DNA from 3 places in the Peribacillus sp. NPDC096448 genome. Region 1 is predicted to be linked to each of the others. Evidence: riboswitches for the same ligand, from Rfam matches in the RefSeq annotation. Region 1 holds a riboswitch; each other region holds the start of a gene.
The links. A riboswitch is a leader RNA that binds a small molecule or an ion and turns the genes downstream of it on or off. The one in region 1 is predicted to bind glycine.

Region 1 (2,275 bases):
CAATACTTTTTTTACAAGGCCCCTAATCATATACTCTTTTAGGATCAAGCCTGCTTCAATTGTTTTCCCTAGCCCTACCTCATCAGCCAAAATGGCTTTTCCATTCATCTTTTCCACCACTTGCTTCGCCGCTTCCAATTGATGGGGAAGCGGGGTTAACTGCGGAAGGTGCTTGGGCGCCTGTAAACCTTCAAAATCAGGGATGATAAGATTTTCCTCCATTTGAACCGCCAACTTATAAAGCTCCCAATTTCCCCATGGACCGTCATTTTCCATCTTTTGCAGAAACTCGTCATTCCATTCAGAATTGAAGGATATATTGATTTTCATAGAAATAACTCCCTCTTAAATCATAATTTCCTTAATATAAGGTCAAAACCCGAACATTTCATATGTGAAGTAAGAAAAATATTTCTCTTCAAAAGATATTGCAGAGATAAGTTTCTTAGGGTAGGATATAAGTATATTTAGAAAATTCCAATTTCCAAACGCTATAAAGAATGTTTGTACATTGATTGTGCAGTTCGCGTTTTCTTAGTATGGGCTATAGGCTCCTAATTTATCCAAGATTACTGAAGGAGATCAGCAAACGGTTTCTGAATTTTTAGGAGAATTGGCAGAGAATGCATTCCATTTATGCTCAAAGGTTTAACTGATGCTTGGGGCTTATTCGCTTCCTTTCATTGGTAGACCATTTATATGCGGGTGAAGATAAGGGGAGAGACTACGGATGTAGCGCCGAAGGAGCAAACTTAGCAGTGAATCTCTCAGGCAAAAGAACTCTTATTGGACGCAACTCTGGAGAGCGCCGCCCGTTTTGGGACGGCCACCAAAGGGGAAAACCTATTACATAGGTAAACTTTCAGGTTTCAGGACAGAGAAAAAGCTCAAACGGGCTTTCTCTGTCCTTTTTTGTGCTTTTTTTACATCATGAATCAGGTTATATCTGATGCGTAATGACTAGAAGCTTTTGATAATGAAGCCAATTAAATTAAAAAAATCTGAAGGGGGTCATTTTTTGACCAATTTAAAAAGAACACCACTATTTGAGGTTTATCGTGAATACGGAGGTAAAACGATTGATTTTGGCGGCTGGGAACTTCCTGTCCAATTTTCGGGTATAAAGGACGAACATGAAGCCGTACGAACAAAAGCGGGGTTATTCGATGTTTCCCATATGGGGGAAGTCGATGTTAAGGGTCCTGGAAGCCTTTCCTTTTTACAGAAGATGCTGACCAATGATATCTCAAAGCTTCAACTGGGCGGTGCCCAATATACCGCCATGTGTTATGAAAACGGAGGCACGGTTGATGATCTAATCGTGTATAAAAGGGCTGAGGACGACTATCTGCTCGTGGTCAATGCGGCGAATACAGAAAAAGATTTCAATTGGCTGCAAGCTAATTTAGCGGAAGATGTCCAAATTACGAATGTATCGAGTGACTATACACAGCTGGCACTTCAAGGACCAGCTGCAGAGAAGATATTACAAAAACTATCGGGAAATACTGACTTAAGCGAAATTGGATTTTTCAAGTTCAAGGAAAATGTCATGATTAACGGTATCTCCACGCTGGTATCCCGTACTGGATACACTGGTGAAGATGGTTTTGAGATATATAGCGACAGTAAAAATGGCCCTGCCCTTTGGAAGGCGATTATGGATGCCGGAAAGGAAGAGGGGGTTCAGCCGATAGGTTTAGGTGCTCGTGATACTCTGCGTTTTGAAGCGAAACTGCCGCTATATGGGCAGGAGCTTTCAGCGGACATCACCCCGATAGAAGCCGGGATTGGTTTTGCAGTAAAAGTGGATAAGGAAGCTGATTTTTTCGGGAAAGCCGTACTTGCTGAGCAAAAGGAGAAAGGAGCTCCCCGCAAACTTGTGGGAATTGAAATGATTGACCGTGGCATTCCACGTCATGGGTATAAGGTCTACAGCGGTGATAAAGTCATTGGCGAGGTCACGACCGGTACCCAATCACCAACATTGAAGAAAAACGTTGGATTGGTACTTATCGATAAGGAATTTTCGGTGCTGGATGCGGAAGTCGAAGTGGAAATCCGTTCCAAACGTTTGAAAGCCGTTATAATACAAACACCTTTTTATAAAAAACCACGTAAATAGAGGGGAATGGTCATTAGATGAAACATCGTTATTTACCCATGACAGAGCAAGATAAACAAGAAATGCTGGAAGCGATAGGGGTATCCACTGCGGAAGAACTTTTCAATGATATCCCTGAAAGCGTTCGTTTTCAAGGAGAATACGATATCA
Region 2 (2,275 bases), on a different contig from region 1:
ACTTTACCTACCCAAACGATTACTTATCTCTGTCGGACAGGGAATGGAAAATCCCATTCCCTGTCCGGTGCTGATTCATACCCTCCCTATTTAAAATCAAGATTTAAACAGGGTATTGAAAAAAAGGCATTTAAATCAAGGAGATGGAAAATAATTACCTTACTATTAATACAGGGAAGTGGAGGTGGTGACATAGTCGTAGATAGTAAAACTGTAAGGTAAAGGAGAAGAATTCAAAATGAGTATGGAAAAGAAAATCAATCTAAAGAAGCCAAAGAAGTGGTGGGTATGGGTTCTAGCAATTATCGTTATAGCTAATATATCAAGTGGTTGGGACAAAGAGGAAGTTGCTAAGCAATCTTTATTGCTTCAAGGATTCTCGCAAATCTCGCACTACCTTAATTTTTTCTTTTTCCAAACATCCATTGTGTTAAAAATTTAGACATGATGTCCTTTCCATCTTTCGCTTTTCTTAGCAACCGTTCAAAAGTGGAGCGGTTCCTAGATACAGAAACTTGTTGGGATTCAGAAAAGCAGTTAACAATTTTGATATTGCATAACGAATAACTTCTTATTTTATGAACTGTCAGAAAGATCTATACCGTCCATATTTAAATTTCTGAAAATAAAGTTTTTTCAGATAATTATTGAAATTTTCATTTAAACCCGTTAACATGCAATTATAATGGAAATTTATATAAGCGGATGATAATTGTGGGAGAGACCGAAGAAATCGATTCGGCACCGAAGGAGCAATTCCCAAAAAAACCTTGGGATAGAAACTCTCAGGTAAAAAGACTACAATTGGACGCACCTCTGGAGAGAGCTGAAAAGCCACCAAAGGGGAATCCTTTTGATGAAAGAATATACAAGACAGATTGTTTTGTAATATGTTTCATACCGAAGGTAATCTCTCAGGTAAAAAGGACAGAGGAAAGGTGGGATATTTATCCTGCCTTTCCTCTGTCCTTTTTTGTGAGGAAAGGGAGCTTGGAAGAAAATCGAGGAGGATATTTGAATATGAGTCTACAAAACTATGATTCAGAGATTTATAATGCCATGGAGAATGAAAGGGAAAGACAACATAATACGTTAGAATTAATCGCATCAGAAAACTTCGTAAGTAAAGAAGTGATGGAAGCTATGGGGTCTGTCCTCACTAATAAGTATGCAGAAGGATATCCGGGGAAGCGTTACTATGGAGGCTGTGAATATGTAGATGTGGTGGAACAAACAGCGATTGAACGCCTAACCAAGCTGTTTGGTGCTAAGTATGCAAATGTACAACCACACTCAGGTGCACAAGCAAATCTAGCTGTTTTTTATGCGCTGCTTCAGCCGGGCGATAAAGTGATGGGGATGAACCTTTCGCATGGAGGACACTTAACTCATGGTAGTCCCGTCAGCATCTCGGGGAAATGGTTTGATATTGTGTCTTATGGGGTGAGAGAAGATACTCACTTGATAGACTATGATGATCTTGAAGCAATCGCGAAAAAAGAAAAACCAAAATTGATTATTGCGGGGACAAGTGCTTTCCCAAGAACAATTGATTTTGCACGTTTTAAAGAAATCGCCGATCAAGTTGGAGCAAAACTGATGGTGGATATGGCTCATATTGCAGGGCTCGTGGCAGCAGGTTTTCATCCATCGCCCATCCCATATGCGGATGTGGTGACAAGCACAACGCACAAAACTTTACGCGGTCCACGTGGCGGCATCATTTTAACAAATGATGAAGACATGATAAAGAAAATAAATAAAGCTATATTCCCAGGGATTCAAGGAGGGCCACTCATGCACATTATTGCGGCAAAGGCGGTTTCCTTTAAAGAAGCATTGCAACCCAGCTTTAAGATCTATGCCAAACAAATCATTGAAAACGCAGCAACACTTGGCGAAACATTAAAGAAAGCAGGCGCAATTCTTGTTTCAGGTGGAACGGACAACCATATCGTCCTTTTAGACGTTCGCCAATGGAATTTAACCGGAAAAGAAGCAGAACGATTACTAGAAGAGGCGGGAATAACAGTTAACAAAAACACGATTCCCTATGATACTGAAAGCCCATTTGTCACAAGTGGCATTCGAATGGGAACAGCGGCTTTAACGACACGTGGTATGAAGCAGGAAGAAATGGTTAAAATCGGAGAAGTGATTGCGGCTGTTTTAAAGAGCAATGGAGATACAGCTGTTCTAGAAAAAGTAAAAGAAACAACAAAAGAGATTTGTAAAGGATATCCATTGTTTCAACAGCCTATAACGGTCTAAGAAG
Region 3 (2,275 bases), on a different contig from region 1:
ATATAATCGTTATGATTTTTATAAGCGCAAACCAGAATTCAAATTCCCCGAATGATTTTACGGAAATGAGGTTGGCCGCCCCCAAGATGATCATGGCTACCACACCTGGTATCCAAGCAGGTAACTCCGGGAACCAATATTGCATATACAACCCAACCGCGATGATTTCGGACATTCCGACGATTACCCATTGAAACCAATTGCTCCAAGCAGTCATATAACCTGCCAAAGGATGTATATAGCTGCTCGCAAAGGTTGCAAAAGAACCTGTAGTCGGTTCTAAATATAACATCTCACCCATGGAACGCATGATGAAAAATATAAAAATACCTGCGATGGCATAAGCAAGCATTACAGAGGGCCCGGTCCATTTGATCGTGCTCGCAGATCCCATGAATAACCCGACTCCGATGGTTCCGCCCAAAGCTATCATTTGAATATGTCGTGATTCCAGCCCTCTCTTTAATTCCTTGTTCGACATGATTAACTCCCCCAGATGCAATATCGGTAATGTTTTACTATCCTTACCACGAACGACTCTCTATTAATTATTGCAGTTAGAAATGCTTTATCCTAATCAATATTACATAACACTTCAATTACGTTTTCTTATCTTATAATAGTAAATATTCTGTAAAAATACAATTGTATTTTTGAAATAAACAGTTACCAATAATATCTTGTCGATTTTCCCAGTCTAAAAATATCATTTTAAAAAAATGATGTTCAGTATTTTATTATAGTGATCGTTCAAAAAGATCACTTCTGCTTAAACCTTAAGTTAAATACAACCCACTATAAACTGCAGATAAGGCCAGTTTCACTTCAAAAAAACTTGTTGACCTACCGAAAAATAGATGATAGAATTCCAATATTATTTTATAAGTATAATGAATGCTCCAGCAGTGATAGATTTTCACTGACTGACATTTCTTCACAACCGCATACAAGCAAGCGATGAATGCTATGGATGACACTATAGCAGGAGCAGCTTCTGGAGAGACTGTACAAGATACAGCGCCGAAGGATTCACAATCTCAGGCAAAAGGACAGAAGAGTAACGAATGATAAAATTGTTATTCTGAGCCCTTTAAGAGATTGGTATTATCCAATCTCTTTTTTTATTGTCCATTTTGTGATTGGACTAAAAACACCAACTTTAAAACCAATGGGAAAGGCCAGCTGGGCGAAATAATCACGTCCCTCTCTCCAAGACCATGCAGGTAAAAACATTCACTACCAAGACTATAAAAGACGGGGGCGTACGAATTGGCTAAACAAGAATTGAAAAGAGATTTAAAAAATCGACATGTACAACTGATTGCAATAGGAGGAACCATTGGCACCGGGTTATTTTTAGGTTCAGGAAAAGCTATACAATTGGCGGGACCTTCCATATTATTCTCTTATCTGATAATAGGGATTGCCTTGTTTTTTGTGATGAGGGCCCTGGGGGAATTGCTCTTATCCAATGCAGGGTATGTATCATTCACTGAATTCGCAACTGAATATGTCGGTCCATGGGCCGGCTTCGTGACAGGTTGGACATATTGGTTCTGTTGGATCATGACCGCAATGGCCGATATCATAGCTGTCGGTGTCTATATACAATATTGGTTTGATGTCCCTCAATGGATTCCGGCTCTAATATGCCTGGTCATTCTGTTAGGATTGAACCTATTGACCGTTAAGATATTTGGCGAATTGGAATTCTGGTTTGCCATCATTAAAGTAATCACGATCATCGCCTTGATCATCGTAGGAATCTTTCTTTTGATCATCGGCTTCAATACCAATACCGGAACGGTTTCCCTAACGAACCTATGGAATCATGGTGGCATGTTCCCCAATGGCATTTCCGGATTCCTACTATCTTTACAGTTGGTCGTCTTCTCATTTGTCGGTGTCGAATTGGTCGGGGTTTCTGCAGCAGAAACGGCGAACCCGAGAAAGAACATTCCATCTGCCATCAATAAAATCCCTGTCCGGATTTTACTTTTCTATGTTGGTGCCATATTCGTCATTCTCTGCGTCAACCCATGGACACAATTGAATGCCACGAGCAGTCCATTTGTAGAGGTCTTTGCGTTAATTGGCATTCCCGTCGCTGCAGGGATCATCAACTTCGTCGTTTTGACATCCGCTGCTTCTGCATGCAACAGCGGTTTATTTTCAACAAGCCGAATACTCTATACGTTAAGCAGGAATGGAGAAGCCCCTGCTAAACTGGAAAAATTAAATAAACAGGCTGTTCCGAGCAATGCCTTATTAACAT

Region 2: another riboswitch for glycine. It lies ahead of glyA (serine hydroxymethyltransferase); the one in region 1 lies ahead of gcvT (glycine cleavage system aminomethyltransferase GcvT).
Region 3: another riboswitch for glycine. It lies ahead of ACIQ0C_RS10695 (amino acid permease); the one in region 1 lies ahead of gcvT (glycine cleavage system aminomethyltransferase GcvT).

Annotation. Positions count from the first base shown of each region.
Region 1 covers NZ_JBIWEU010000001.1:438,252-440,526, forward strand. The annotation lists gene ACIQ0C_RS02200 (DEAD/DEAH box helicase) at 1-330, opposite strand, end outside; glycine riboswitch at 706-793, shown strand; glycine riboswitch at 797-880, shown strand; gene gcvT (glycine cleavage system aminomethyltransferase GcvT) at 1,019-2,125, shown strand; gene gcvPA (aminomethyl-transferring glycine dehydrogenase subunit GcvPA) at 2,143-2,275, shown strand, end outside.
Region 2 covers NZ_JBIWEU010000014.1:68,128-70,402, reverse strand. The annotation lists gene ACIQ0C_RS21350 (hypothetical protein) at 239-442, shown strand; glycine riboswitch at 706-811, shown strand; glycine riboswitch at 814-934, shown strand; gene glyA (serine hydroxymethyltransferase) at 1,021-2,271, shown strand.
Region 3 covers NZ_JBIWEU010000005.1:93,092-95,366, forward strand. The annotation lists gene ACIQ0C_RS10690 (amino acid permease) at 1-481, opposite strand, end outside; glycine riboswitch at 985-1,063, shown strand; gene ACIQ0C_RS10695 (amino acid permease) at 1,270-2,275, shown strand, end outside.